Regions from separate parts of the Virgibacillus sediminis genome, predicted to be linked through region 2. Evidence: predicted binding sites of a transcription regulator. Region 2 holds the regulator's gene; the other holds the start of a gene.

Region 1 (15,683 bases), on a different contig from region 2:
TTATCGGCAAAGACCTTTGCTTGGTTCACTTCCCTGGTTATAAGGATTTTCCTTCCTTCGAGGGAAATGGTCATTACTGATCCAGCTCCTCTTTCACTTGATCAACAATATCCTTAGCGCCCTGAGAAATGAGTTTATCAGCTGCTTCTTTTCCAACCTCCCTAGGATCGCTGCCTCGTACAGTCTCCTTCAAGATTGTCTTGCCATCCGGAGTTCCAACTAGGGCAGTAAGTACAATTTCTTCTTTTTCCAGATAAGCATAACCACCGATAGGAACCTGGCAGCCTCCCTCAAGCAGATGCAAGAAGGTTCGTTCAGCCGTCACTGTAGTTGTTGTATAATCATCATTTATTTTTGCAAGCAGCTCATCCAGCTCATCATCATCTTCTCTGCTTTCTATAGCCAAGGCTCCCTGTCCGACAGCAGGAACACATACATCTGGTTCTAGATATTCTGTGATCAATTCTTCGCTTAATCCCACGCGCTTCAAACCCGATACGGCCAGGATGATTGCATCATAATCCTCTTCTTGTAATTTTCTGAGCCTCGTTTCAATATTACCGCGAATCCATTTGATAGATACATCCGGACGCTCTGCAAGAACCTGTGCTGCCCGTCGCAGACTGCTGGTCCCAACTATAGCTCCGGCAGGCAGTTCTTTCAGGGGAACATTGTCGACAGCGATATAGGCATCCCTGTGGTCTTCTCTGACTGGTATGGAGGATATCTTCAATCCATCAGGCATTTCGGACGGCATATCCTTCATACTATGTACCGCAAAGTCGATTTCTCCGTCATACATCGCCTGCTCAATCTCTTTTACAAACAGGCCTTTCCCTCCTACTTTGGAGAGTGTTACATCGAGGATCTTATCACCTTTGGTAACTATTTTCCGGATTTCAAATTCATTTTCTACACCCGCTTTTTTCAACTGGTCTATTACCCACTCAGTCTGGGTAAGAGCCAGGTTGCTGCGCCGGGATCCAACAATTATTTTACGCATAGTCATCCTCCTTCTTTAATTTTCCATTAAAAATGAAAATTGGATAATACACTGAATAAAAAGAAATTCACTAATAAAATAAGGAAAGCTGCTGTATTATACACAGCCAGCCCTTTTCCTTGATAACCTTTCACCAATTTGAGCAGCAGGTACCCTATATAAACAAACAGAACCAGAATAGAGCCTGCGGTTTTCACGTCAAACCAGTAAAATTCCGATTCGGTTACATATGCCCATACTACACCTAAAATAATGCTAATTAATAGCAAAGGGACTCCAAGTGTCACCGATGTAAAGGAATAGGTATCCAGTCTTTTAAGATCACCCAGCCTCCACATCCATTTCAGGCCTTTCTTATTTTTAAGGAACCTGTACTGAATGACGTACATAAATGAAAAAATATAGGAAACAGTAAAAAACCCGTATGACAAAACGGCAAGCACAATATGAGCGATGAGAATCTCGTGTACTAATTCAATACCATTGCCAGGCATCTGATTCTGAGCCTCCGTCAAGAGATAGAACAGCAAAAGAAAAAATCCGAACAGATTAATGAAAAAAACGATAAAATCAATGGTAAATAGTCTGTTGATAACTAGTGATAGCGTGACCAGAATCCACGAGTAGAAAAAAAGGCTGTCATTCAATGTAGCTACCGGGAAACTTTTTTCATAGAAAATATATATGACAAAAACCAGGGTCTGAATAAACCAGACCATACTAAGCAACCAGAAAGCAATTCGATTCGCCTTCTGGTTGTTTTGAATGAAATCAATAAAATATCCAAACAGACTGGATCCGTAAATAAGCAGTATGATCTCGGAAAGCCATTTCAGTTCAAACATATTTGGAATCCCTTCGTTTACATGCCGGTTAGTTTATGCAGCAATGGCAAGGATGCTTTTCCGCTGTCATTCAGTGCTGGATATGCATTATTTTCACTGGCCTGTTTCATCAGTTCTTCTTTTACTTCATCTTGAAGCCCGAAAATACTTACAAACAGGTCCAGAGACTCCTCTGCATTCTTTTCGCCAGCCAATTCCTTTGCTTGAGTAAGCGGCTCTTTCAGCAGCTGATTAATAATGCTTTTTGTATGCTTATTCAAAACTTTCCTTTCACGGTCGGTCAAATCAGGAATCTTTCTTTCAATGCTCTTCATTGTTTCCGTCTGAATAGAGTGTGCCTTCTTTCTCAAAGCTGAAATAACCGGAACAACTCCAAGCGTACGCACCCATTCTTTAAACGCCACAATTTCCCCTTCCAGATGAAGTTCAATTTCCTCGGCAACAGCTTTTCGCGAAGCCATATTTTCATCCACGATATGCTGCAGATCGTCAATATCGTAGAGGAATACATCCTCCAGTTGGCTTAGCTCCGGATCAGCATCCCGGGGAACGGCAATATCTACAATAAAAAGCGGGTTTCCTTTTCGTTTCTTTAATACTGGCGCAATCATATCCTTCGTTACCACATAGGAATCAGCGCCAGTAGAGGTGATAAGAATATCAGCTTTCTCGGCCACAGCTGGAAGCTGTTCCAGGCATGCTACTTCTGCTTGGAATTTCGCCGCAAGCTTTTCTGCCTTCTCCAGGGACCGGTTTACTACTGTAATATGATCTGCACCTGAACCTTGAAGGTTCTTTACAGCGAGCTCTCCCATTTCCCCTGCACCAAGAATGGCGACATGCTTATCCTGAAGCTTGCCGAATATTTTCCTGGCAAGTTCTACGGCTGCATAGCTGACCGAAACCGCCTGTGTACCTATAGCCGTCTCCTTCTGTGCTTTCTTTGCAAAGGTAATAGCTTGTTTAAACAGTTCATTGAACAACGTTCCGGTTACCTTTGCTTGCTGTGCAGTCAGAAAGGACTGTTTTACCTGTCCGAGAATCTGTGTTTCTCCAACCACCATGGAGTCCAGCCCACAAGATACTCGAAATAAGTGTTCTATTGCACCATCATTTTCAGCAATTTGAAGATAGGAGGAAAATTCTTCCTTTTCCACCTGAAACCAATCTGCCAAAAACTGTTTTATATAATAACGGCCTGTATGAAGTTGATCAACGACCGCATATACTTCCGTCCGGTTGCATGTGGAAACAATCACATTCTCAAGAATACTCTTACGCTCTTTGAGTTCAATCATCGCATCTACCAGCGACGGTTCAGCAAAGGTAAGTTTTTCCCTGATTTCAACCGGGGTTGTCTTATAATTGAGTCCAACTTTCACGATATGCAAACTAAATACCCCCAACATTCTATACAGTAAATGTGCTTCCACAATTTTTATCTTCTAACAATATTCTAACATAAATTACCCTGCACTTTTTTTGAAAATGTGAACAGATAATGAAACAATAGAATAGATTCAGGCCGTACTTTGTTATAAATTGAGTTCCAATGTAATTTACCATAACGTTTTTCAATTAGCAAGGAATCAGTATATAGATGAATGTGTAGCGGGGTGATATAGAAATGAATAAAAGAAATTCGTTGATTGCCTATATCTTAATTGGGATAGGCATTTATTTTCTGTTCCGGGAATGGAGGCTGCCTTTATTCACCGATTTTTATTCCTGGACGACATTACTTATTATCGTCGGCTTGGCACTGGTTATTCATGGCTATACGTCAAAGTTGTATGATAATTTATTTTCAGGCTCTCTCCTACTTGGTATCGGTATTCACCTTCACGGCAATCAGCACTACCAATGGTGGATCGATCATTGGGGGGTGTATTTGCTGCTGGTTGGCCTTGCTTTCATTATTAAATCTACAAAAACCAAAGACGGTTTTATAACTGGTTTGCTTCTGACCAGCCTTTCTATCCTATTAATATTTTCCATACAATTGCCCGAATGGCTATCCTGGATATATATAATGTCGGATTTCCTTGAAAACTTTTGGCCTCTCATTTTAATCTTCATAGGTATTTACTTATTGAAAAGGAAAAAGAAAAAGTAAGAGCATAGTCCCACACGTGTAGTCTGTTCGGTATCCACTATCCAATAACTTTCTGAATAAAAAAGCTGCTATTCCAAAGGACCCTCCTTTGAATAGCAGCCGTTTTTAGAGATATCTCCTCAGCAGTCTCCAAGACTCGTCTTTTCCGTCACCTGTCTCTGAAGAAAAAGCGACCAATTCATCTTCAGGCTCCATCTCTAATGTTTCCCTCGTCCTTTTTAAATGGGAAGACCGTTTGTTTTTCGGCACCTTATCAATCTTCGTAGCAATGACGATCACCGGCAATTCGAAATACTTTAGGAAGTCATACATTTGAATGTCGTCCCTCGTAGGCTCATGCCTGCTATCAGTAATAAGGACAACAGCCTTCAATGTATCCCTTGTCTCGAAATACTCTTCCATCATCGTACCCCATTTTTCCCTCTCCTTTTTGGAAACTTTCGCATATCCGTAACCGGGAACATCTACGAAATAGAAAGCATCGTTTAACCGGTAAAAGTTCAACGTTTGTGTTTTCCCCGGTTTAGAAGAGGTTCTAGCAAGGTTTTTTCTATTGATTAACTTATTAATAAACGAAGATTTCCCCACATTTGACCGTCCTGCCAGAGCAATTTCCGGCAGGCGGTCATCTGGATATTGTTTTTTGCTTACTGCACTGATGACAATTTCTGCATTAGTTATCTTCATTTTCTTCCTCCACAAGTGCCTGCTTGAGGACTTGATCTAAATGGCTGACCGGAACAAATGTCAGGCCATTGCGCACACTTTCCGGAATATCATCAATATCCTTTATATTTTCTTCAGGTATAATAATTGTGGAAATTCCAGCACGATGGGCACTTAATGATTTCTCTTTAAGTCCCCCAATCGGAAGTACCCGACCACGGAGCGTAATTTCTCCCGTCATAGCTACCTCCCTCTTTACAGCCCTTCCTGTTAAAGCGGAAACAAGGGCCGTGGCCATTGTAATACCAGCTGAAGGTCCATCTTTCGGAGTAGCACCTTCAGGAACGTGGATATGAATATCATATTTCTCGTGGAAATCAGGTTCGATTCTCAGTTCTTCTGCACGGGAGCGGATATAACTGAAGGCAGCCTGGGCAGATTCCTGCATGACATCCCCTAATTTCCCTGTCAAGGTAAGCTTTCCTTTGCCACGATAATGGGAAACTTCAATGGACAGCGTATCACCGCCGGCTGAAGTATATGCCAGCCCTGTTGCTGCACCCACCTGATCTTCCTGCTCTTTCATACCGTAACGGTATACCGGCTTTCCAAGCAAGTCCTCTATACTTTTCTCCGTTACTATCACTCGCTTTTTCTCCTCAGAGATAATAATTTTAGCTGTCTTCCGGCAAAGTGTGGCAAGCTGGCGTTCAAGGTTTCTCACACCTGCTTCCCGGGTATAGCGCCGGATCAGCTTCAGCAATGCATCATCTCTGACCTGCATATTACCTTTTTTCAGTCCGTTTTCTTTCAGCTGTTTCGGCAACAGATGTTCTTTGGCGATATGAAGCTTTTCTACCTCTGTATACCCCGGAATAGAAATAAGTTCCATCCGATCCAGCAAAGGTCCTGGTATATTATTGACATAGTTGGCTGTGGCGACAAATAATACATTGGATAAATCATAAGTCTCTTCAATGAAATGATCACTAAAATTAACATTTTGCTCAGGATCCAACACCTCAAGCATAGCTGATGACGGATCTCCACGGAAATCATTGGACATTTTGTCAATCTCATCTAAAAGGAACACTGGATTAATGGTTTCCGCTTTCTTCATACCCTGAATAATTCTTCCGGGCATTGCACCAATATAGGTCCTTCTGTGGCCTCTTATTTCAGCTTCGTCTCTAACTCCGCCAAGCGAGATTCTGACAAAATTGCGGTTGATGGAACGGGCAATCGATTTAGCCAATGATGTCTTCCCCACCCCTGGAGGGCCGACTAGACAGAGGATGGGACCTTTAATGGACTTTGTCAATTTTTGAACGGCCAGATACTCCAAGATGCGTTCTTTCACTTTCTCTAAGCCATAGTGATCCTCATCAAGTATCTTTTCCGCTGTCGGAATTTCTATCGTATCACGGGTCCTTTTAGTCCAAGGCAAAGCAAGGAGCCAGTCCAGGTAGTTTCGGATAACAGAACTCTCCGCAGAACTTTGTGGCACCTTTTCATACCTTCCCAATTCCTTGAGTGCAACTTCCTTGATATGCTCAGGCATGTCGGACTGTTCCACCTCTTCCCGAAGTTGGCCGACCTCTCCTGTCTTTCCTTCTTTTTCACCTAGCTCCTTCTGAATTGCTTTCAATTGTTCACGAAGATAATACTCTTTTTGAGTTTTCTCCATGGAATTTTTCACACGCTGCCCGATCTTTTTTTCTAGGTCCAAAACCTTTTGCTCATTCGATATAAGTTTAACCAGGTGCTGGAGTCTTTCCTTAATATCCAGCATTTCAAGCAGCTCTTGTTTTTCTTTCACTTTGAGTGATAAATGCGAAGTAATAATATCAGCAAGCCTTCCCGGCTCTCCGATATCAGTTACCGTATTCAATGTTTCCTGGGTAATCTTCTTTGAAATTTTTATATACTCTTCAAACTGGGACAGAAGGGAACGCATCAATGCTTCTTCTTCATGGGGATCTCCCTGTATATCTTCCAGTTTCTCCACTTCCACCAGGAATTCATCTTCGTCTTCAACATAACGAATGATCTGTGCTCTATCCAGCCCTTCCACAAGGACCCGCAGTGTTCCATTTGGAAGCTTGATCATCTGATTTACTTTTGCAGTTGTTCCGACATGATAGATATCCGATGTCTCCGGATCATCAATGCTCACTTTCTTCTGGGCGGCCAAAAAAATGATCTGGTCATCCATCATTGCCTTTTCCAGCGCGGCGACAGACTTATCTCTGCCTACGTCCAGATGCAGTACCATGGAAGGAAAAACCAGAAGCCCGCGTAAAGGAAGGAGGGGAAGTTGAATTGGCTCATTTGGCATAAATATGTACCTCCATCGTAATTAGGTATTATTTCGTCTTATGTACGTTCTTAAAGTTTATAGAAAACTCACCTGTTTGTAAATGTTTAATACAGACAATCCCTGTCTGCCCATTGATATCAAAAGACTGACCAAAGCATATCCCTTCAGCCTGAATAGCGAAGAAGTTATACACCAGGTCAGTCTTCCCAAATTGATAAATTTTTATGAATTAGGCACTTTCTTTTGGAAGTGTTTTGTTACCTTCCTTGACTGTTCCGTCCCTGAATACCAATTTAGGACTTCCATCTTCCCTAATAATCGTATCCTTGGTTATGATGCACTTCTCTACATCTTCTCTGGAAGGAAGCTCGAACATCACATCAAGCATAATTCCTTCGATGATGGAGCGGAGACCCCTGGCCCCTGTTTTGCGTTCAATTGCTTTCTTCGCAATTTCCTCTAAAGCTCCTTCTTCAAAATCCAGTTCCACATCATCAATTTGGAATAGTTTATTATATTGTTTAACCAATGCGTTTTTCGGCTTCGTGAGAATTTCCACCAATGCTTCCTCATCCAATGGAGTAAGACTGGCCACTACTGGAATCCTTCCGATAAACTCAGGAATAAGACCATATCGCAGCAGGTCTTCCGGCAATACTTTTTCCAGCAGTTCAGCGGGCTCAAGATTTTCCTGCTCGGCATTCGAACCAAAACCGATGACCTTCTCACCAAGACGGCGCTTGATAACTTGGTCAATACCATCGAAAGCTCCCCCTACGATAAACAGGATATTAGTCGTATCGATTTGGATGAACTCCTGATGTGGATGTTTACGGCCTCCCTGTGGCGGCACACTGGCAACAGTACCTTCCAGGATCTTAAGAAGGGCTTGTTGAACGCCTTCTCCAGAAACATCCCGTGTTATTGATGGGTTTTCAGATTTACGGGCAACTTTATCAATCTCATCTATATAGATGATGCCTTTCTCTGCTTTCTCCACATCGTAATCAGCAGCCTGGATAAGCTTCAGCAGGATATTTTCCACATCTTCCCCTACATAGCCGGCTTCTGTCAAAGAAGTCGCGTCGGCCATAGCAAACGGGACATTGATAATTCTTGCAAGCGTCTGAGCAAGCAGTGTTTTACCACTTCCGGTCGGTCCCAGCATTGCAATATTACTTTTTGCAAGCTCTACGTCATCCGCATTTTTCGGTGAATTAATCCGCTTATAATGATTGTATACAGCAACAGATAGGTTCTTTTTCGCCTTATCCTGGCCGATCACATAATCATCCAGCGTTTCTCTGATTTCTTTCGGTTTAGGAATCTCTTTCAACTCAACTTCCTCATCGGTGCCGAGTTCTTCTTCCACAATTTCCGTACAGAGTTCAATACATTCATCACATATATATACACCAGGCCCCGCAACCAGTTTACGGACCTGCTCCTGACTCTTTCCGCAGAATGAGCACTTCAATTGCCCTTTTTCTTCATTAAATTTGAACATTCAATTCACCCCTAAAAGTTTATATCTGCTCCCATTTTCAGTTAGGTACAACTTTTATAGTCATCATATCAGATGAATATTAAATTACAAAACAATACACCTTTTAAGCAGGGATTATATCAATTATGGCCAATTTCAGGGAAAAGTCAAACATATTTACTTATACTATATGTCCAATCCTGGATTTAAGTAGCAAAATCAACATTTAACCGGCCAACTCCCTCTAATAAATATGGATAAAATGGAAACAAGGTGCGAATGTTCGCACCTTGTCCAATTATTTTCCCTATTCACCTGTACCTAAACATTTAATAGGTTATTATACTGCTTTGCTGTTTTCGACAAGAAAGTCGATAGCTTTTCTGAATTTGAGATCCTCTTCGATGGCATTCGTGTTTCCGCCAAGCATCTGCTTAAGCTGTTCTTTATCAGTACCGTACATGGAAGCCATGTTCTCAAGCTCTGCATCAACATCTTCTTCGGAAACCTCGAGGTTTTCTGCATTTACAATAGCATCCAATGTCAGATTTGTCTTCACTCGCTTCTCAGCATCTTCTTTCATTTGCTCTTTCAATGCTGATTCGTCTTGACCGGAGAATTGGGAATACATTTCCATCGTCATTCCCTGCATTTGAAGACGCTGTTCAAATTCACGCACCATCTGATCCAATTCTGTTTCAACCATTACTTCTGGAATGTCAACGTCTGCATTCTCGGAGGCTTTTTCCAGCAAGGTTTCCCGCTTCTGGTTTTCAGCATCCTGTTTCTTCTGGGATTCAAGTTCTTCTTTTTTCTTTTTCTTAAGATCATCCAGTGTTTCAGCTTCTTCATCTACATCTACAGCGAATTCATCATCCAGTTCTGGAAGCTCTTTGTATTTCACTTCATGGATTTTCACTTTAAAAGTAGCATTTTTACCAGCCAGTTCTTCCGCATGGTAATCTTCAGGGAAGGTTACTTCGATTTCTGTATCGGCATCGATATCTTTACCGATCAACTGTTCTTCAAAGCCGGGAATGAATTGGCCGGAACCAATTTCCAAGGAATGGTTTTCCCCTTTTCCGCCTTCAAATGCCTCGCCGTCGAGGAATCCTTCAAAGTCGATGACCACTGTATCTCCTTCTTCGACTGTCCCTTCCTCTTTTACGACAAGTTCTGCATGGTCTTGGCGGAGTTTTTCAATTGTTTCTTCGACTTCTTCGTCAGTTACTTCCACAGATTGTTCTTCCACTTCCAGGCCTTTATAATCGCCCAGAGATACTTCCGGCTTCACTTGGACTTTTGCAGTGAAAACAAGGTCTTCCCCGCGCTCGATATTCTCGATGTCCACCTCTGGCTGTTCAATTGGCTCAATGCCTGTTTCATCAATCGCCTGAACATAGGCATTTGGAAGTACAATATCTACTGCATCTTGATAGAGTGATTCTACGCCAAAACGGCTTTCAAAGATTTTACGCGGAATTTTCCCTTTTCGGAATCCAGGTATCTGAATATCCTTGCGTACTTTTTTGAATGCTTGATCCAAAGCTTTCTCGAATTCGTCCGCAGAAACTTCGAACGTTAATACTCCAACATTTCCCTCTTGTTTTTCCCATTTTGCTGACATTACTATTCCCTCCAAAATCTATTGAGTCATTCATTTTTCACGTTCATACAATCAGCATGATCTTCTTGATGCTAAATTTGCAACCATCTTATTATAACATAATTATATTGCCTTTCAAGCATTTGACAAGGCGATCATATCAATCTTCAATCACACTATAATATAAAACATCACATAGCTTTATTTCTTCCATATACTCCTCAACAGCCGGGTCGGCTTTAATCACGGACTCATTATGTACATTCAAGTATTCTTTGCCTACAGTACGCAGGGCCTCGGCCACTTGTAGAGCATCTTCATACGGCGGGATGATTGGAAAACGGACATATAAATATCGGTAGAGCAAGTCATTCAGCAGATGGAACAATGATGGATTCTTTTGTTCTATTTCACTTATAAGCAACCCGATCTGCTTAGCCAGCCCATTCACCTGTATCCCGCCTGTCTCATTCGGTACCACTGTAATCTGTTGACCAAGCTTATGTACGGTAACCTCCTTGGATGATTCTGCATCTTGGAGCCATAGGAATATTGACGTTTTGACTACCGGATGGACTTTTGGTTCCATTAAATATTTTAATAGTCTTTCCGGTTCTACGGTATTTGATTTCCTTAAGCTCTCGACAAGCCGCCATTGTTTTCTATGATCTTCTTCTTCCACGGCCTGCCAGAATTCACCTATGTGTGTTTTGCTATCCTCAATGACCAGATCATTCTGCATTTTTTTACTCATATCATAAAGCTGTTCAAATTGTTCTTTAAGCGCGGAAGGTATACTCTCACCTTCAAGTTCCACTTCCACTTGTTCCATCAGCAGGTCATATTGATTAGTTTGAAATAGTATGGTCAAGTAGATATGTACGTAATGGAAATAATGCTCATCCCTATATCCGAGCAACTCTTCACATAGTTCCTGGGCCTCACTGTATCTTCCCAGTTCCATCAGACAAATTAGTTTTCCTATTATGATTTCATGATTGTCCACGTGGTAGCTCAACAGCTGGTCCAACTTTGCCAGCGCTTCATCATATCTCTTCTCTTTTAATGCCTTCAAACTCTCTTCTTCTAAGGCAAATTTCCATTTAGGAAAAAGTATTATATTGTCGTTAGCAGACTGCTGCGCCATTCCTTCTCCCCCTTCCCTCCATTGTTAGTATTCATGGTTCTTTTAATAGATATACATTCTCACAGCTTTTATGTATAAAATGATTCCCGAAAAATATAAAAGAGAAACCTAAATAATTATAGGTTTCTCTCCGCTGACGTCCCAGGCAGGATTCGAACCTGCGACCCACAGCTTAGAAGGCTGTTGTTGTTACCGGGTACGAAACGGATGTTCTATGAAAAACCTTGAGTTTATAGGGTTTTGATTTTGCTTTATGGGGTTAAGTATGTTCATTTCCGACCCCAAATGAGGAGTTTCAACCCCAGTTCAACCCCATTTACCTTTCCCATGATACCATTCCTTCTATTATATAGGAAGAAACACAAATACTCCTCCATAAATAAATACAGTTATAAGTACCAAACTTGGTTTTAGGAATGTACCACCTCAGGTTTCAAGCCTAGGTTACCTAATAAGAACGACTCCTTACCCCTGCCTAACAAGTAATTTCCTCTGTAAAGCATATATATTTCATAGCTAACCCACAAGTATTTTGTAATTGCATCATTTCTTCATCACTAATACTCTTACAATGAGCAATTTTATTTCGAATGGGGACGGTTCTTAGCAACTGTAGGTAAACGTCTTTAGGAAGTTCAGAAAAACAGGGGTATGCTCGCAGGATGGAGACAAGTTCGTGGTAATAGAAGGAGTCAAATCGTTTGGAGTGAGGTTTATATTTCATCGCAATGGGAGCTTGGACCTGCCAGCCGATTCCATATGTTTTCTCCATTGTCATTTCAATGTATTGCCCCAGCCCGGTTTCTAATTCGTACAGCAACCCATAGGCTTCTTTCATGTATTCAGTTTTCATTTGACTATTCTCCTTAATACTCTCAATTAATAACTATGCAAATGGTGCTATATATAATAAAGGTTCGACATGGTTAAATGAATTCCTGCATAAAAACCAATCTTTCCCAAAATAATAGCCCCCAACCGAGGGGCTATTCAATAAGTACATTCAGGATACTATCCAAAGGAATTACGTTTCGATTTCCAGCATTTAACTGAATGTGTTTATTTAAAGTATTGATGGGTTAAAATTCCGGCTATTACTAATGAATAAATTTCCTAGCCAAAGAATACCTTTCATTGGAGGTGCTAAAAATGAGTGATTATAAAAGATATGAAAGAATTGCGAAGATGTGCAGAGAAATCCTTGATGACGAGGAACCCTTTTATTGGAACTTAGATTTATCAGATAGACAAAAGGATTATACAATTGATTTTCTGTTAAGGGCTGTCCTAGGGTTTGCGGAAAAAGAAGTCGAAGAACGGTACACAGACCATCTAAATTACATTGAGGAAAAGTTTTATTCGGCATATAACAAAATAACAGACCGTGAAATTTACCCTTACTAAAATAGCCCCCTCAAAAGAGGGGCTATCTCATAGTCCCAAGCTTTCCACACCTGAGACAATAGTATAAGAGCTGATAGGAATCTAATTTTACCATATTTCTATCTTTAATCAATGACTGACTTGGCTGAGGAAATAGCACCTTTTACGGCAGAGGACACTCTAATCATGAAGAAATACCATGCCATTAACATAATTAGAGCTGGGAGGTCGGGATAAACAAACCGGTTAACGTAAAATTGAACAGGCCGCCTAATTCTCGAAAATAAAGTATGATGTTTAAGTATATTTTGGTTAAAAATACTAATACTGTAGCTGTGCTACCTTTATGTTCTGGAAGGCCCTATACTATACCTCTCTCGAAGCAGACAAATTCCTCGGGCGTAATAACCTGAGGTCTTTTTTTAATCAATCCAGGCGCCAGTTATATTAGGCAGCGGGATGCAATCGTTATTTATCTGTATGTATTGACTGAGGACATCAACGCTTAACAGCTTCCCTTTGGTTTTGTGATAATAATGATTCTTAAAGTATTCTATCTCCACAGTGAGATCATCTTTTAGGGCCAGCTGCAAAGCAATATTAATATCTTCAATTTGATGGTCGTTAAGCATGGGTCTCTCCCTGTAATCCTGCTGCTTCCACATCTCCTCCAATAGCTTGGTGTGCTCCGGCATCATTATAGAAGTCCATTTTTTTGTTCCACGATCGTTTACTTTTCCCATTATACTTTCATCCTCCTGATAAGAATATACGTTCGGAACCTTTGTTCTTATACTACCACTGAGCAGAAGAATCATGCAAAGTTAATTTTAGGGCTGTCAGGAAATATATGTTTTGGGAATCCGAATCCACTCTGAGGAGATTGCAGATAGGGAAAAGCCCTTAGGTATAAGGACTTTCCATTATTTATTGTTGCTTCAAATCATAACTGTAAACACAAAGTGGAGTTTATAGTCTTAAAAATGTAATATTTTCCTTTCTTGAAAAATATCCTCATTAATGAGATTATATAGTTATAATAAGAAGGGATGGGAGGACATGATTAAATACATTCAGATTATTTATGGTTATTGTTTCACCTTATCCATAATTTATCTTTTTGTAAAACTACTCTCCCTTTTCTTACCAGTCAATTTAATTATTTACATATTATTAATATCATTATTTCTCGTATTTTTTAGAGTTCATCCCCATTCGGATTCTCCGAAGTATCCGTTTGCATTTGATTTGCAATTATTTTACCAGCATCGAAACTAGAGATTCGAAGTTGTTCACGTAACTGTTCGGCTTCAGTCTCTTTTTTTATTTCCCAAATTTCTTTTTCTCTATGTAAGTCGAACTCAGCTTTATGATTTTCTAATTGTTTTGCCTTTTTATCTTCTTCCATTATCTCCATCTCTATTTTTTGTTTTTTATGCGATTGATAATACGGTAATATCCCTTTAACTTTAATTCCAAGTAAGTTGACTTCCCCTATTAAAACTCCGCCTAAAACCGTTGTAATAGCCATAATTGATGCTAAATTGTTAGAAATAAACTCTAATAAACCTGGACTTTGAACATTAGATTTAACAATTACTTCTTCCGAAGTTAAATCAGTATATTTTTTAATTGTGGAATGTAAATCGTACCACTCATCGGAATTCAAACCTTCCCTTTTTGATATTTTAACCGTTCCATGACAACTTCCGTTCTGAATATATATAGGGGCGAGGAGTTGATTAATATATTCCTTGTGATCTTGTAAATCAAATATAGTTTGATGAGCTGATAACATCCAGTAAAGTTTTTCGGAGATTTCTGAGCGAGGTATCTCCTTTATCCAATTCATTTTTCTCCTTTTAAAATAGGGATTTATAGCATAATGGATATGTTTACCAGAGTTGAGGTCATCATCTGTTATTTCATAAACTTCTCCACTTATTACACCGAGCAGAAAGCTGTTTGATCTCTTCGCAGGAACTAGTACTAAATCGCCCACTTTCATTTCATCACAGAATTTTTCTGTCCTACTAGCTGCATGGGCTATTTGCTGATTGGACCAATCCGAATATGTATCCTTATAGACTTGCTTATAATGGTCGAGGGTTATCCCAGCAATACTATTTTCTTGGTAATCTCGCAATTTTTCCAGTGAGATTTTATTATCTGAAATAGCTATAAAATTGTTAAGGAAGAAATCATCATAATATTTCCCACCGTCAGCACGTAGTAACCAATACCCTATATCATCAGGGATTTCAAGTACACTAACTTGTTTTGTTAACTCGTTATCCATCCGAATCCTCCTGAAATTAATAAAATTTGCAACACCAATAATATAACATCTTTTTTCCAAATTTTGTCTCTTTATTATATTTTATAGTGAATTAGCTTACAAAGTTAATCTTATGTATAAGGAATTTTGAATGACATAACTGCTATTTACAAAAACTTAATGTATATAGGACTATCCTCCATAAAAACTTCTTTGGTAAAATTATGAATGAAAATACGACAAAAAGTGAGGAAATATGACAAATTATTTAGAGCTTTCGAGAGAATACAATTTAGATTTAACAGAAATCAGCGTATTGGTCCAACTTGATAAGAGATACCCTAATGCCGTGACGATTGAGGAACTCACTGATGATAGGCAGTTACAAATGTATGGAAAAAAGATTATTGAAAGGTTAATTGAAAAGAAAATCGTGTATAGGTGTGCGGGAGGTTACTTAAGGAGAAAAGAACATTAAGTGGGGTATAAACAGGTGCTATGTGCGAAGGCTAAGAAGGCCACCTCTGAATACCCCTTAATTTGCCCCTTCAAATTGAAGGGGTTTTCTAGGGAATAAGAGAAGGTGAAATTGGCATCCATAAATTATTATTTCGTCTCGTCAAACGGTATATTTTGTATAAAAAAGGATATATATAATACAGAGGTGTAGCAGGTCGCGTCGAGCGATGAGCTCCTTTTTAGCGGCAGCACTAATTTAGTGTGAGATCCTCCTACACCTCTTCTTTATAATATCTGTTTGACAAGAACTCCAATTATGGTAGAATTGAATTAGGCGGCAGGTCGCGTCGAGCGATGAGCTCCTTTTTAGCGGC
Region 2 (15,683 bases):
ACCTAATGGCTCCTTCGAAAGATCTACATCCACTGTACCTGCTAGTGCGTATGCAACCACCAATGGAGGAGATGCCAAATAGTTGGCTTTTACAAGCGGATGAATTCGGCCTTCGAAGTTACGGTTTCCTGAAAGAACAGAAGAAACAAGCAAGTCATTGTCCGCAATAGCCTGTTCAATTTCCGGGCGGAGCGGTCCGGAGTTACCAATACAAGTTGTACAGCCATAACCAACCAGGTTGAATCCAAGCTTATCCAGGTATGGCATTAATCCAGAGTCTTCCAGGTACTTGGTAACAACCTTAGACCCGGGGGCAAGAGATGTCTTGACGTATTCCGGTACATCCAGCCCTTTTTCGACCGCATTTTTCGCAAGAAGTCCTGCACCAAGCATTACATATGGATTGGAAGTATTAGTACAGGAAGTAATTGCAGCAATTGCCAGTGAACCCGTCTTCATAACGGAACGGCTGCCATTTGGATGCTCAATTTCTACTTCTTTGTCAAATTCTGATTTATCCATCCCGAAACCTTGATTACCCTCTGGAGCGGTGACAGCATTATTGAACTTTTCCTTCATATCGGAAAGAGCAATCAAATCTTGCGGACGTTTAGGTCCGGAAAGGTTTGGCTCAAGCTCATCGAGGTTAATTTCCACCATTTCTGTGTACTCAGGATCCGGCTGATCAGCAGAGTACCAGAGATTGTTCTCTTTACAATATTTTTCAACCAGGTCAACCTGCTCTTGGTCACGGCCGGTGAGTTTAAGGTAGTTCAAAGCTTCTTCATCCACTGGGAAGAATCCGCAAGTAGCACCATATTCCGGTGCCATGTTAGAAATGGTTGCACGGTCTGCAAGAGGCATATCCTTCAGCCCAGGACCGAAGTATTCAACAAATTTGCCAACCACATTTTTCTCCCGCAACACTTGAGTAACTTTCAAGGCTAAGTCAGTAGCTGTTGTTCCATTAGGGAAACTTCCGGTAAATTTCACACCAATAACGTCAGGTGCCGGGATAAATGACGGCTGCCCAAGCATTCCGGCTTCAGCTTCAATACCGCCTACGCCCCATCCAAGGACTCCTAGGCCATTGATCATAGTGGTATGGGAATCGGTACCAACTAGTGTGTCCGGATATGCTTCATATTCTCCATCACTGTTTTTGACTCCATGGACAACGTTTGCAATGTATTCTAGGTTAACTTGGTGAACGATACCGGTTGCCGGTGGAACTGCCCGGTAGTTTTCAAAAGCTTTCTGAGCCCAGTTCAAGAACTCATAACGTTCGGCATTGCGTTCAAATTCAAGATCCATATTAGCTTGAAGTGCATTAGGAGTACCGTATTCATCGACTTGCACAGAGTGGTCGATAACTAGGTCAACTGGCACTTCTGGATTGATTTTATTTGGCTCTCCACCCATATCCACCATAGCTTTCCTTAAAGAAGCAAGGTCAACAACCGCAGGAACCCCGGTGAAATCCTGTAAAATTACACGGGATGGCTTGAAAGGTACATCGCTGCCTTCCCCTTCTTTTGTTCCCCATTTTGCAAGGCCTTCCACATGTTCATTTTTAATCTGACGGCCATCATGCTGTCGTAGAAGCGATTCCAATAGAACGCGGATAGAAAATGGCAAACGGGAAACTTTGCCCAGTCCTGCCTCTTCAACCGCTTTTAAGTCATAATAGTTATACGTTTTTCCGTTTGCGTTAAACTGTTTCTTGGAATTAAACGCGTTGTTTCCCATATTTTAACCCCTCTCCCAATACTTGCTTTGGCCACTGCACCGAATTTCCATCAGAAAACGGGTATATGACCATTTTCACATTTCAAATTACTGATACTTTCATTAAGATAAGAAATGAATGAAAATTATCATTTCGAGTTATATTTTATACGAAGACAGTCTATAAAACAATTATTTAACATAAAAGTAGATATATCAATATCTTATTTAAAATGATAAGTAAAAATTATACCAAAGGAAAAGAAGTATGGTCTAAAGTTATAACTTACTGTATCGGAAAGTATATTCCGAAAGTGCTGCCTTTTTCTCTGTTTCTTTTAATGGACAGTTTTCCATTATGCCTTTCAAGAATTTTCTTGGTAATCATTAGTCCAAGGCCAGTCCCACTTTTTTTTGTCGTGAAAAAGGGTTCCCCTAATTTTTGAATGAGCTCTTCCGGAATGCCGGCACCTTCATCAATTATCTGTATACAAACATCTTCCTCACTTTTTTTGGCTTTCACCTGAATGGTGCCTGGTTCTTCCATCGCTTCTACAGCATTTTTAATTAAATTGAGGAGTACTTGCTTAACCTGTGAACGATCACAATAGACAAATGCGCCATCTTCTCCCGCATACTCAATGTCGATTCCCTTTATTCTTGCCTGTGTTGACAAAAGTGTCACTACATCCTCAATCATTTCGGTTACGGGTTCCATTTTCATATTTTCGGTTAATGGTTTGGAAACAAACAATAGTTCGGTGGTGATTTTTTCCATTTTTTCAATTTCTTCAAGCATTATCTTATAGTATTCATCTCTTCCCTTTACTTTTGCCTGGAGAAGCTGCAAAAATCCTTTCAATGAGGTCAGAGGATTCCGTATCTCGTGGGCAATACCTGCCGCAAGCTGCCCTGCATCCGACATTTTTTCATAGCGAATAATCATTTCTTCCAATTCTTTTCTCTCTGTCATGTCTTTAATGATACTAGCGTAAAATATGGAGCCAGTCATTTGATCTGTAATCTTTCTCAGTTTGCATTGGCACCTGATATACTGGCCGTTCTTATGTAGAAGACTGCTTGTAAATACCTGGTCGTGTCCTCCACTTTTATCGATTGTTTTCTTTATATAGCAGGCATCTTGCCGAGATACCAAATCATGCCATTTCAGCGCTTGGATTTCGGACAATTTATATCCAAGCGATTGCTCAAAGGCCCTGGAAATATACTGGGCATTCCCATCTTCATCCCATACAATTATCACTGCATCAGCAGCCTCACCTATCCATCTCAAAATTGATGGAGGGAGCTTAGACTGATCGGTCTGTATTTGTTCTGGGAAGCTTGGATAGATCCCTGAGACTCCTTCTCTGCCATGGTTCTTATATTGCATTATAGTGATTTCCCCCCTCCAAAATGTAGAAACCTGGTTGATCTCGTCTGTAAAGTGCATTATCTCTAAAGATGCAACAGCTAGTTGACATGAATCTTGTTTATCTTATAAATTCCTACTATAATTAATGATAACAGTAAATATGTAACTACCATAATTTTACTTTCTAATTATATGTAATATTACTATAAAGAGAACAAAAAATAAATTGCTTCGGAATAGAAAATAATGGATTCCTCTATTGTTCTCTTGGAAGATCAGGTGAAAGAGTTGGCAGATATGATGGATTACTTAATTGTTCTTTGGGGTTTTATAATGATTGGTCTAATGGGAATCGGCGGATTCTTCATGTTCCGTAAATTCTTGAAAAAACTGCCGAAAGCTGATGGGCGTTCGGATATGGATTGGGAAGAATATTACATGGAGAAAACGAGACATATGTGGCAGGAGGAAGAAAAGGAATTTCTGGAGGAACTTGTCTCCCCTGTTCCTGAATTGTTTCGGGATGTAGCCAGGCATAAGATTGCTAGCAAAATTGGAGAAATGGCCCTTCAGAAAAAAGATGAGGTTATTACGAAGGAAACACTAATAGAAGGTTATATTGTGGCTACCCCGAAAAGGGATCATAAGTTCTTAAGGAAAAAACTAAAAGAAAAGGATATTGACACAAAACCTTATGAGCACTTATTTAATTTATCAAAAAAGGATTATGCAGAGGATTGGCAGGATCGCTATCCAACCAGCAGGTGAAAGAAATTAGAACAGGTGGCCATGCCAACTCTTGGCCCTTATAGTGCCATTATGTTGCTGCGGCCACTAGAAATTATTCAATGCTCGTTGGTCTGCCATATGGTGTGTGGCCCTTTTACTTGTTATATTTAAGTGGAAGGAAAACTTGCTTTGTTAGAGCGGAGCAGGCTATTCCAGTTGATAGGTTACCGATGAGCCTAAAATTCTTAGTTACTAAATTAAAAAAGTGCGCCAAGGAACACTTGGCGCACTTTTTTATGCTGTCCGGCACTTAAGATCCCTTTCCAGCTGTATGTATTTATATAACATTACCGACCGCCAGGTTAGGATCATGAATAGAGCGAGAATAAAGAACATCCCACTTGTTTCACCAAAAGAGATCGTACTTCCGATGATCAATTTGAAGATTAAGCGAAATACCAATAGAGCAACTAAAATCAATGCAAATAATTTGGAGGGAATTAAATATATAGCCTGATCCCTGACTTCAAATTTTGTCGTTTTAATCAAAAAGATAGAGCAAACCATTCCTGCTGCCGCTGCTTCCATGAACTGGAAAAGATTGATATGGAAAGCTGGAAAGATAAACATCAACGCCCCCGTACTCATAAATAAGGGAGGAAGGATAATCTTTCTAAGAGATGCCGGTCTTTTTGACGCTCTTAGACGAATGACAATCATGATAGAAGCCATGCAGGCAGCAACAATGGTACTAGCTATTAACCAGAACATGTTAATCACTCTTCCCTGCCGTTATGCACAGGCAGCCAACAAACATTTTGGACATTTTAGTTCCTCCTACTGCTGCTCCGTGTCCTCGGCGATTGTTAATATGATGGTCATCATAACACCGACAACCGTGAAATAGACACCCAAATCAAACAACATTGCCGTAGCAAGTTCAACTTCTCCAAAAATTGGGAAATGAAAGTATCCGAACGTCTGGGATAGGAATGGAACACCAAATAGGAATGATCCCGCACCCGTGCCTACTGCAATCGCTAACCCAACCGGTATCATCGTCGTATAATTGATCGGAAGCATCTTTCGGACCGCTTCCATTCCATAAGCCATATTCAGCAGCAAAATGGCACCGGAGGTCAATAATCCCCCTACAAACCCGCCACCTGGAGAATTATGGCCAGCAATGAACAGATAGATAGCAAATCCTAGCAGAATAAATGTTATTACCGAGGTTGTCGTCTTTAAAATTAAATCATTCGGTGTATGCATATAAATCCGTCCCCTTCTTTCACAACATTATATTTAATAATGATAGTATAAACACGCGTGAAAATCCATTAAAATCCGTAAAAACCAAACCATCCAGCTAAAAATGCAGTAATTTTGGTGGTCCAGTCAAAAAATAGGGCAATCCCCATCCCGATCATCACATAACCGCCTACTTTCACTAGCCATCCACTATTTCTCTTAAACCATCTCAGCTTACCGATAAATAGGGAAAGCAAAAAGAACGGAATAGAAAATCCTAACACATAGCTGACCATCATAATCATCCCGATATCAGGGTTAGTTGCTGCCAAAGATAATACAATTGCTAGGATCGGGCCCGTACATGGAGTCCATCCAAGTGAGAATGCGGTACCAACCAAGTAGGAACCGAAAAATCCGGCTGGACGGTTCTTGAATCTAATTTTCCTGTCTTTCATGAGAAATTCAAAATTCAATACTCCTACAATCACTAGACCAAAAAAGATAATTAAAACTGCTCCGATCTGCCTGATTATATCCTGATAAGTCATCAAAAATTCCGAAATAAAAGAGGTGGTAAACCCGATCATGATGAAAACGCTGGAAAAACCAAGCAAAAAGAATAAGGTATGCAGCATCGCTTTTTTATTGAGTTTTTTGTTCTCTTCCTGTATTTCGCTTACACTCATTCCAGTTATGTAAGATAAAAAGGCAGGAAAAAGCGGTAAAACACAGGGCGAAACAAATGACAGAAAGCCTGCCCCAAAAGCGAGAAAGACATTAATCTCTTCCATAGTAATCCTCCTAAAACATCGCTTTATTCATTTTATCAGAATTATAAGGGCAGAAAAGCAATCATTTTTGACAATACCCCAACATTCACACGGAAAGTGCAAAAATTAAAAATACCCCCAACTATTAGGATAGCAAGGAGTATGTTCGTATGCATATCATTATTAATGAATGATTAATAATTGCATATTACTTTCCGGACTGATTCTGGTTGTTCATCGCCCGCATCATCTGATTGATTTTCTTCTGGGAAGGCTTCTGTCCCATCTGCATCATTAGTGTGCGAAGCATCTGTTCATTAATTGGCGGGTTTTTCTTTAAATAATTCATCATATACTTTCGTGCAATGAAAAATCCAAGCGCAACACCGGCAATCAATGCCAAAATTGCTATTAATACGACCCAAATCGTGCTCATTTCAAGCTTTCCTCCTTCGTGTTGTCTCCTATACAGTATAGTAAATTAGGGATAAGAATACAACACTTGTCCACTGAGGGAAACATTAAGCTGCTGTATTGGTGATATCCACCCAAATTTTCTATGGTTGTTACCAACCACGAATAACTTGTTATCGAACTTCCGCAACAGCGGAAACAGCAGATCTTCTGCATCCTGTAGTGTCTTACAAACGAATTGTAATTGTTTCTCTTTTATCTGTAAAGAAATATATTTCTCATTTAGGTAGATTTCCACCATATTTCCCCTAATACTAATTTTCTCACTGCCGACAAAACCTAAGTCCCGGCATGTCTTCAGGTATGTAACTAAATTAGAAACGGAAAAACTGTTAGTTATATAATTAAATTGATCCTTTAAATCTGGACGGCGGTGATTACGCTGGTATTCATATATAAAACGATATAATAGATCACTTTTATGGAAATAATTATTCGCTATTTCTTCTTTTATCCAAAAGATAGAATACTCATACACTGCAATCATCTCCTTTTATCATCTATTATACGTATTCACCTCCAAAAAAATGTCACTTCCTATTGTAAAACCACACTAGTTTTGTCGAAAAAAAGATGGCCCCTTAAAGGAACCATCTTTTTGGTTATTACTTGATTACGGACTCTACATATTTAATTACATTTTCAACAGTGAAGCCGTACTCCTCCATAACCTTTTCGCCATTTGCGGAGGCGCCGAACCTGTCAATTCCTAGAACTTTTCCTTCATCACCTACATAACGCTCCCAGCCAAATGGAGATCCCATCTCAATGGCTACACGGCTCTTGACGGCCGGTGGAAGGACTTCATTACGGTATGCTTCATCCTGAGATTGGAACCGATCCCAAGACGGCATGCTGACTACATTGACATCAATGCCTTTTTCTTTCAATTCCTGTTGCGCACGGACAGCCAGCTGTACTTCGGAACCAGTGGCAAGAAGCAGTGCATCAGGTGTTTCTTTATCGGCTTTGCTTACAACATATGCGCCTTTCTTAACACCCTCATAAGCATTTTCTTTCGTACCTTCGAGTGTTGGAAGGTTCTGTCTTGTCAGCACTAGAGCAGTCGGCTGATCTTTGGATTCTAATGCCAGCCTCCATGCTGCCTGTGTCTCATTAGCATCTGCCGGACGGATCAAAGAAAGACCAGGCATTGCTCTCAGTGAGGACAGTTGTTCAATTGGTTCATGAGTAGGACCATCTTCACCGACAGCAATAGAATCATGGGTAAACACATAGGTTACTGGAGTCTGCATAATAGATGCCAAGCGAATGGACGGACGCAGATAATCACTGAAGACAAAGAATGTACCCGCAAATACCTTCAGTCCTCCATGTAATGCCATACCATTGAGGGCAGCCCCCATTGCGTGTTCACGTACACCGAACCAGATGTTTCTTCCAGCATAGTTTTTACGAGAGAAATCATCTTCTCCCTCAATCAGAGTTTTGTTTGAACCAGCTAAATCGGCACTTCCGCCAAAGAAGTTCGGAACGGACTTGGCAATAGCGTTCAGGACCTTACCTGAGGATGCACGAGTTGCCAGCGTGTCCTTCTCTGGTTCAAAAACAGGAAGTTCTTTATCCCAGTCAGCCGGAAGCTCTCCTGAAAGAACAAGTTCAAATTCCTCTGCAAGTTCAGGGTATTTTTCCTTGTATGTTTCCAATGTTTTATTCCAAGCTGCTTCAGCTTCTTCCCCCTGCTTTCCAATCTTCTCGTTGAAATCAGCATAGACATCTTCAGGTACATGGAATTCCTCATGTTCCCACTTATAGAATTCTTTAGTGAGCTTAACCTCATCGCCTCCAAGAGGAGCGCCATGGGATGCAGCTGAAGCTGATTTATTAGGGGAACCATAACCAATAACCGTTTTCACTTCAATCAGTGTCGGCTGATCTGTGTTCTTCTGTGCTTCTTTAATAGCATGACGAAGCTCGTCTACATCATTACCGTCCTCAACACGGAGCACTTGCCAGCCATACGCCTTGAACCGCTGCTCTGAATTATCCGAAAAAGAACGGTCCAAATCACCATCTAGAGAAATATCATTGGAATCATAGAGTGCAATGAGCTTTCCTAAGCCCAGGTGCCCTGCCAGAGAAGCAGCTTCATGGGAGATCCCCTCCATTAAGTCGCCATCACTGACAATTGCATAAGTATAGTGGTCCACTACATTAATATCTTCTTTATTGAATTTTGCACTTAAATGAGCTTCTGCCATAGCCATTCCTACGGACATAGCTATCCCCTGCCCAAGAGGTCCTGTTGTTGCTTCCACCCCATCTGTATGATGTACTTCAGGGTGACCTGGTGTTTTTGAATCCCACTGGCGGAATCCTTTCAGGTCTTCCATGGTTACATTATAGCCGGAAAGGTGCAAGAGGCTGTATAGGAGCATGGATCCATGTCCTGCGGATAATACAAAACGGTCTCTATTAAACCATTTGGAATTTTTAGGATTGTGGTTCATAAAATCCGTCCACAATGTGTATGCCATCGGAGCGGCACCCATTGGCAAACCTGGATGTCCGGAGTTTGCGTTTTCAATTGCGTCAATGGATAAGGTACGAATGGTATTGATTGATTGCTGTTCAATTCTGTCTGCCATTTAAAATCTCCTTTTCTCTTTCTGTCTGATTTGTTTGTCACATATACATTCTATAATGAAACTTTTCACATAACAAGTGAAAGTTCATTATTGATAATGAACAGTTTTAATGTTTTTTGTTTCTTTCCTGCAGGTCCCTTACTTTTTGAGGGGTTACATCGTTCCCTTCCGGATCCATCACTGTCATAGACTTAAATTGGTTTTTGAATGAATTCCGGACGTTTTTCAGGTATTCCTCCCGAAGCTTTTTCTGTTCCTTTTTTTCTTCTTCCGTTAAACCCTCTTTTTTGGATTTTCTGGAAAGCTCATTGATACGCCCTAATTTTTCCTCAGATAACATGTTTAAACCTCCTTGAGGCCCCTGCAGAACATAAAAAAAGCAGGGACATCCCGTCCTTGCTCTTCATATTATCGTTCCATATGTTCATAATCAAGTATTTTGATACTCCTGGTACCTGCGGTGGACAGTTGCTTTGGATACCGGATATCCCAGATTATTCAATGTCTTTGCAATTTCCTCAAAGGTCATTTTATTCCGCCTCAATCTTACTACTTCCTCGATGGGAAATGGGACTCTTTCCCTGCCGGGAGCCTTTCCTTGATTTGATAGATTATCCGCCGGGTTATACCCCTCTTTAACGGCCTTTTTCATGCCTCTCCTAATTTTCGCATTATGAATTTTCCGTTGGTACTCTTCCACTATTCCTACTATTTGAAGAACCATGGAGTCGGATTCGGACAGTTCCAGTTTCCCGTCATGGATGGCAGTATACACCGGTACTTCTAATTTTTGCAGCTGATGAAACAAGGCAATCTTTGTATTACCGCGCCCAAGCCTCGTCTCATCCTGTATCAACAGACAGTCAGCACTTCCTTCTCCAAAATAATCAAGCATCTCGAATATGCCCTCACGATCTATATCGTATCCGCTTCTTTGATCCTCTATGGAGGCAATCACTTCAAACCCGAATCTTACCGCCAGTTCATTGAGTTCCTGCCGCTGTCTCTCCAGTGATGTTTCTTGTTCACTTTTATTGGTACTAACTCTGCAATAGATGATAGCTCTCATGTGTCATAACCCCTTCTGTCGATCTCAGCTGGTTATCATAGCAAAATACAAAAACCCCAGCATCAAAATAAAAGCACCTATATAAAATACATCGGTCATTGTTATTTTACCAAACATACAGCATTCCCCCCACAAAATTTAAGAACCTTTGTTCGCATTTAAGTACATTCATATTAATACCGAACGTATGGTCCTGTCAACCGTTTTTTCGAACTAACGTTTGCATTACCTGGTACCAAATGGTAAACTATCACTAGTAAATTCTATGTGCGAGGTGTTTGATAGATGACTAAGCTTTCAAAAAGGCAGCAAATGATCCTTGATTATATAAAAGAACAAGTCAGTGAAAAAGGTTATCCCCCATCTGTTCGTGAGATTGCAGAAGCAGTGGGGCTTGCTTCTAGTTCGACGGTGCACGGCCACCTCTCCAGGTTGGAAAGCAAAGGCTTCATCAGGAGGGACCCGACAAAGCCGCGTGCGATAGAAGTAATGAATATGGAAGAAGACAACAATATCCCTAGAGAAGAAGTTACGTACGCGCCAGTAATTGGTAAGGTAACTGCCGGATTGCCGATAACTGCGGTAGAAAATATAGAAGAGTACATCCCCCTCCCCAATTCTAGCGCAGGAGCGGATGACAACCTTTTTATCCTTGTTATTGACGGGGAAAGTATGATAGAGGCGGGCATTCTTGATGGAGACAAGGTCATCGTTAAACAGCAAAACACTGCTCAAAACAGTGATATAGTAGTAGCAATGACAGAAGAAAACGAAGCTACAGTAAAACGCTTCTTCAAAGAGAAGGATCATATCCGTCTCCAGCCTGAAAATGCTACGATGGACCCTCTTATTTATGAAAATGTAACAATTCTTGGAAAAGTGATCGGTCTATATAGAAATATCCATTAAACTGGATAAAAGCTGCCATTGGCGGCTTTTATTTTTCAAAATTTTCAAGTCTCCATACATCGCAGCATGGCTTTATCCTCTTTTCTTAGATATTCAATCGACACAGTAATAGTCACAAATGATGAATATGTCCGCTTACGCTTATTTTTATACTGGTGTTCTCCGTCTGCAGCTTCAAAAGATATAAAAAAATGATCTTGGACGAATAGTATCTCTCTATTCGGATAAGATAATAAGGACATACAGGCGATACAAGATACAAGGGTTAAGATCTATCTTGAAAATAGACAATTTTTTCTTGTCATTTGCAATTCCATATCGTTGGTCTATAGCCAAGCGGTAAGGCATCGGGTTTTGATCCCGTGATTCGCTGGTTCGAATCCAGCTAGACCAGCCATTTTACTTTAAACATGATTTCAATATACAAGTATGACTGATAAGGAGGAGAACGAGATATATGGATAAGCAGCGGGCAAAGGAAATAAGGCAATCCGAAAACCTCATTAATGTAACGTTCCGTGGAAATCCGATATACATACAAAACATTGATGAGCAAAACGAAACAGCCAATGTCTATATGTTGGAGAATCCACAGGAGACCCACCGCGTATCGCTCGGAGAATTGCAGGAACAATAAGAAATACAGGGAAAGTAAGAACACCGCCGGTTATACAGCCGGACGGTGTTTTTGTTTTCTGCAATGAGTGGACTAGTTGATATACACATTAAACGACACCAAGAATACACTGGGTACAAATCCAACTTTACTAAAACAAGGATGTGGACGAAATGATTCAATTGCAAGGAATGGATGCTCCAGCAAGTGATACTTGGACCTCAGATGCTATTGAACGTACAATCTACAGACAAATGCAAGGCCATCCTATCATTTATTCTTATCAAACCATGAATGGATTGCGCTTTGAACTCCAATTGCGAAAAAACATTATAGAGAGTGCAAAAGCCATGAACAACAGTGACGCACAGTTTGAAACCTTTAGGAACTCCCGCTGCAATCCGGAATATTGGCACCGGACGAGTGTCGGCGGGTTTAGATTACGGCAGGATGTCAGACCTTCGGATGCAATTGAAGATATTTACAGAAACGGCTCTCTTTATGGATTTGAATGTGCAACAGCTATATTGATCATTTACTACCGTGCTGTTTTAGCTGCTATCGGGGAGAGATTATTTAATCAGCTGTTTCAGAACCTCTACTTATACAGCTGGCATTTCGACTCTGATCTTGGCATTCAGCGAATTAATACAAATTTTACGCTTCCCGGTGATGTGGTCTATTTTAATAATCCAGATTTTCATCCAGAAACGGATTGGTGGAGGGGAGAAAATGCCGTAGTGTTGGAGGACGGAACATTTTTCGGCCATGGAATAGGAATTAAGTCCGGAGAACAGATTATCCAATCCCTCAATCAACATAGAAGGCCCGGAAGCACTCGCTCAGCCTATATGATGCCGTTTGTTACCAGGCCATCCTTTAAGCATCTATCGCAATTTTCTATGCCGTCACGAGAATTTGTTGCTTATAAGCCACAATATAAAGTGGTACACCATAACCAAGCATCCATTTCGTTTAACGGCTATCTAATCTATTTGAATAATATGTATTATTAATAGGAAAAATGCACCCTGTCTGTTGCAAGGGGCAAGGTGCATTTTCCGCTCTTGATAGAGTTAAGGGTATTCATGAACAGGCTTTTCTACCATATTCATCCATCCAAATTGGCGCAGTTTTAATTCGAATAATGTAAGTGGATCTTGGTAATTCTCTGGATTCTTCCTCATATTGTTCAAAGCTGTTTCACCGTCTTCGATCTTATTATGGGTTTCTTTCAAGGCATTTTGCAGTTCTTTAGAAGGACCAGCGAAAAATAGATGGATATCCCGATCAAGCGATTTCCCAAATAACTCCAACTGCTGGATAAACATTTCTGTAACGGATTCAGCTGCTTGGCTGTAATCCCTTGTTTCGATATATTGTTTATATCTATTATAAAGGACGCCTTTATATTGAGGCAGTGAATCAAACAACCTCCCTGCCCCCTTCAACAGAAACTGGGAAGATCCTGGCTGGCTTATCAGATCATTATTTTCCAGCTTAATGCTTCCGCTTGTCATCCGATCAATATCCCGCCGCCAATCGTCCAATACCTGCATGTCACAATGAAGCTTCAACCTTTCTTCCCCAAACAGTTGGTTAAAGCTTTCCTTCATTTCATCTAGATAACTTTGGCTTTCTACTAATTGTTCTTCACTCTCTTCCAACCATTGTTCAATAGAAGAGCGGAAATCCCTTAAAGCTGTCTCTTCAAAATAATTAGTTATCTGTTTATTCATCTCTATATTCAGTTCCTCTTGAACTGTCTCAAAATTGCTGTCTTCCTTTATATACTGTGCGCAATTTCGCAGAATTTCCGGAATATTTCTTTCCATACGTGCTCTCAGTTTTTCCCGGATGCTCTGATAAGAGTTTTTAATGTCCTGTATTTTTTTGTCCTCCATGTCACCCAATTGACGCTGAGCACCTTCAAGCTTCGTAACCATTTCCTTATTATCTTTCACGTTAACTATTAGATTTTTCTCCAGTTCCAGGCGTTGTGCCCTTAGCTGGTTAATTGATTTCTTTACATAATCTAAAATACTCTTCGTGCGCTTTTTTTCAATATTTCTATTATACCGTGCAGAGTGGATAAACTTTGACAGGCCATTGTATAGACCCACACCCCCTTCATTCTTTTGAAAATTGATTACCAACGAATCAGGGAAATAAGTATGAATTCTTCCACTTACCGACTCCATATGTTCTTCATCCTGCAAATTACTATAACCGTTGACCAGGGCAAAACAAATTGGCAGGTCTGGTTCTTGTTCCCTAATTTTTGCCGTCTTTGCCAAAACTTCCTCAGACAAAGGCTGATCGGCATTGAAGGAAAACAACAATCCATCTGCCATACTTAAATAGCTGGACAGCTCTTTTTCAGGAGCAGTCAACACCGATAGATTGTTATCTCTTAAAAAGGGAGCCGGCTTATTCCAATGGAAAAACACTTCTTCGTCTAATTCTTCCATTTCAGTATCATCTATCGTTGAAAAGGTTTTAACATCTCTATCTGAAACGGCATGTATTTCCGTTTCCTCCCCATCTTTAATCAAGAGTGCAGATGTTATTTCCCTTACGTCCTTTTCAGCTAATTCACGTACAACCGTTAAGTTCTCATTTGCATTTTCACCTATCAGCATCAAGTGAAATCTATCACTATCTACAAGCTCTTGCACCATCCATCTGTATCGCTCGTCCAGCAATGATCCTTGTTCCTGTGCCCACTTCTTTATTGATTCAAATAGTCGAAGAGCATCCTCCATCCCCTCTTGGTAGGGAGATGATTTAAGAACCAGGCTTTCTGCTTCCTCAGTTATCGATGAATCGATATTGGATGGGAAAATTCCACTCCATGCAAGAAGAGCTGAAGATGCAGCCAATGATTCTCCAGAAGCACTCAACTTAACCCAATTGATTAAATGACTAGGCATTAGAGGGAATAAATCCCTGATTAAGTACTTTCCGTCAATTAAGTCAAAATATGTTTCTTCGTAGAGTGCCGGCAGTTTTCTCCATATACGGTCATTCTCCGGTTTCAATTGAAGGAAAAAGTGGTTGATCTCCCGCAGCCATAGAAAGAACTTGTTAGTCTGGCTATAACTGTTCCAAAGCGATTCCACCAGTTTTTCAAAATAATCCTGCTCTACATGATATACAGCTATTAATACTTCTTTAAAAAAGTCAGGTTCTCTATCTGCTGCATGCCCTTTAGCCACATAAGATTCCAAAGTTTCAAACCAATACAGAGACTCCGTTCGAATTGATTCATTTATAGCCAATTCAACGGCATCATCCCAATTGCCACGCTCTTCGAAGAAAGAACGGGCCATGTCCGTAACATCAGGGTATCCTGGATTTAATTTAACGGCATTCTTAATTGATTCAGCCGCCAATTCCAAATTGCTCCGTTGTATGTATAAGGTGAATAACTGTAACAGCACTTCTGTTTTCAGGACCGATGAATCGGTTTCAACTGCTTTATAATACTCTTCTGCAATTGCCAATAGATTCAATTTGTAATGAGCATCCGCAATATTCTTTTGCGCCCAAGGCTTCAATTCATTGGAAACGTTTTCCCATTTGAATATAGCCGCTTCAAAATCATTGTTCAGGTAATAAACCTCTCCTTGCGCAAATCGGATATTCGAGAAATCCGACATCTCATTCTGCTGCTCATCCATATATTTCTCACTTAGAACCTTTATAGGATGATGCTGTTCATTATCTTCCAAAAAGGTACTGTAATAGTACTTTCTGATTAGTAGATTCTCTAATGTCATCTTACTCCCCCGCTAAAACATATTTCTACTGTAGTGTTGATTCATTACGTATGCTGTGATGATGAAAGTAGTTAGATGTAATATATGTATACCCGTTAGGCAAGAAGCAATAAACGTTTTGACATTTTTATTTCATGCGTAAAAATTCTGGACGTAAACAGGAATAGCCGATATCCAGTTCGATCGATTAGTGACAACCCTTCCCTAACACTGGTAAGTCTGCTCTGTTCAGGGGCCTTGTTAAAGTCCGTCTGAAGAAGGGCTGTTATGAGATAACTATTCCTTATTATCTGCTTTCAGACCAATTTAGTCAAAGATTGCCTGTTTTCGTTGCTCAAGAAACTATTCGGTTGAGTCCAACTATTTCA

What was found. Region 2 encodes LexA, which represses DNA repair genes until DNA is damaged. Its sites were predicted from a motif close to CGAACATATGTTCG; they were not measured.
Region 1: the regulator LexA is predicted to act here: its motif matches at 13,337-13,350, upstream of ACFODW_RS09175 (YolD-like family protein).

The regions. Positions count from the first base shown of each region.
Region 1 covers NZ_JBHRRZ010000015.1:137,299-152,981, forward strand. Annotated here, with positions in the region: gene ACFODW_RS09110 (uroporphyrinogen-III synthase) at 1-74, opposite strand, end outside; gene hemC (hydroxymethylbilane synthase) at 74-1,003, opposite strand; gene ACFODW_RS09120 (cytochrome C assembly family protein) at 1,030-1,848, opposite strand; gene hemA (glutamyl-tRNA reductase) at 1,866-3,239, opposite strand; gene ACFODW_RS09130 (LiaI-LiaF-like domain-containing protein) at 3,476-3,964, shown strand; gene yihA (ribosome biogenesis GTP-binding protein YihA/YsxC) at 4,070-4,651, opposite strand; gene lon (endopeptidase La) at 4,638-6,968, opposite strand; gene clpX (ATP-dependent protease ATP-binding subunit ClpX) at 7,180-8,457, opposite strand; gene tig (trigger factor) at 8,777-10,063, opposite strand; gene ACFODW_RS09155 (tetratricopeptide repeat protein) at 10,203-11,189, opposite strand; tRNA gene ACFODW_RS09160 (tRNA-OTHER) at 11,327-11,389, opposite strand; gene ACFODW_RS09165 (hypothetical protein) at 11,665-12,042, opposite strand; gene ACFODW_RS09170 (hypothetical protein) at 12,339-12,593, shown strand; gene ACFODW_RS09175 (YolD-like family protein) at 12,995-13,315, opposite strand; gene ACFODW_RS09180 (hypothetical protein) at 13,771-14,871, opposite strand; gene ACFODW_RS09185 (hypothetical protein) at 15,107-15,328, shown strand.
Region 2 covers NZ_JBHRRZ010000001.1:141,510-157,192, reverse strand. Annotated here, with positions in the region: gene acnA (aconitate hydratase AcnA) at 1-1,749, opposite strand, end outside; gene ACFODW_RS00775 (ATP-binding protein) at 2,015-3,121, opposite strand; gene ACFODW_RS00770 (DUF2621 family protein) at 3,404-3,871, shown strand; gene ACFODW_RS00765 (CcdC family protein) at 4,127-4,603, opposite strand; gene ACFODW_RS00760 (Na(+)/H(+) antiporter subunit B) at 4,670-5,104, opposite strand; gene ACFODW_RS00755 (cytochrome c biogenesis CcdA family protein) at 5,173-5,877, opposite strand; gene ACFODW_RS00750 (YneF family protein) at 6,065-6,292, opposite strand; gene sirA (sporulation inhibitor of replication protein SirA) at 6,338-6,808, opposite strand; gene tkt (transketolase) at 6,936-8,939, opposite strand; gene ACFODW_RS00735 (DUF896 domain-containing protein) at 9,046-9,279, opposite strand; gene ACFODW_RS00730 (YneB family resolvase-like protein) at 9,370-10,008, opposite strand; gene lexA (transcriptional repressor LexA) at 10,294-10,917, shown strand; tRNA gene ACFODW_RS00720 (tRNA-Gln) at 11,240-11,314, shown strand; gene ACFODW_RS00715 (H-type small acid-soluble spore protein) at 11,375-11,554, shown strand; gene ACFODW_RS00710 (protein-glutamine gamma-glutamyltransferase) at 11,707-12,549, shown strand; gene ACFODW_RS00705 (tetratricopeptide repeat protein) at 12,610-15,315, opposite strand.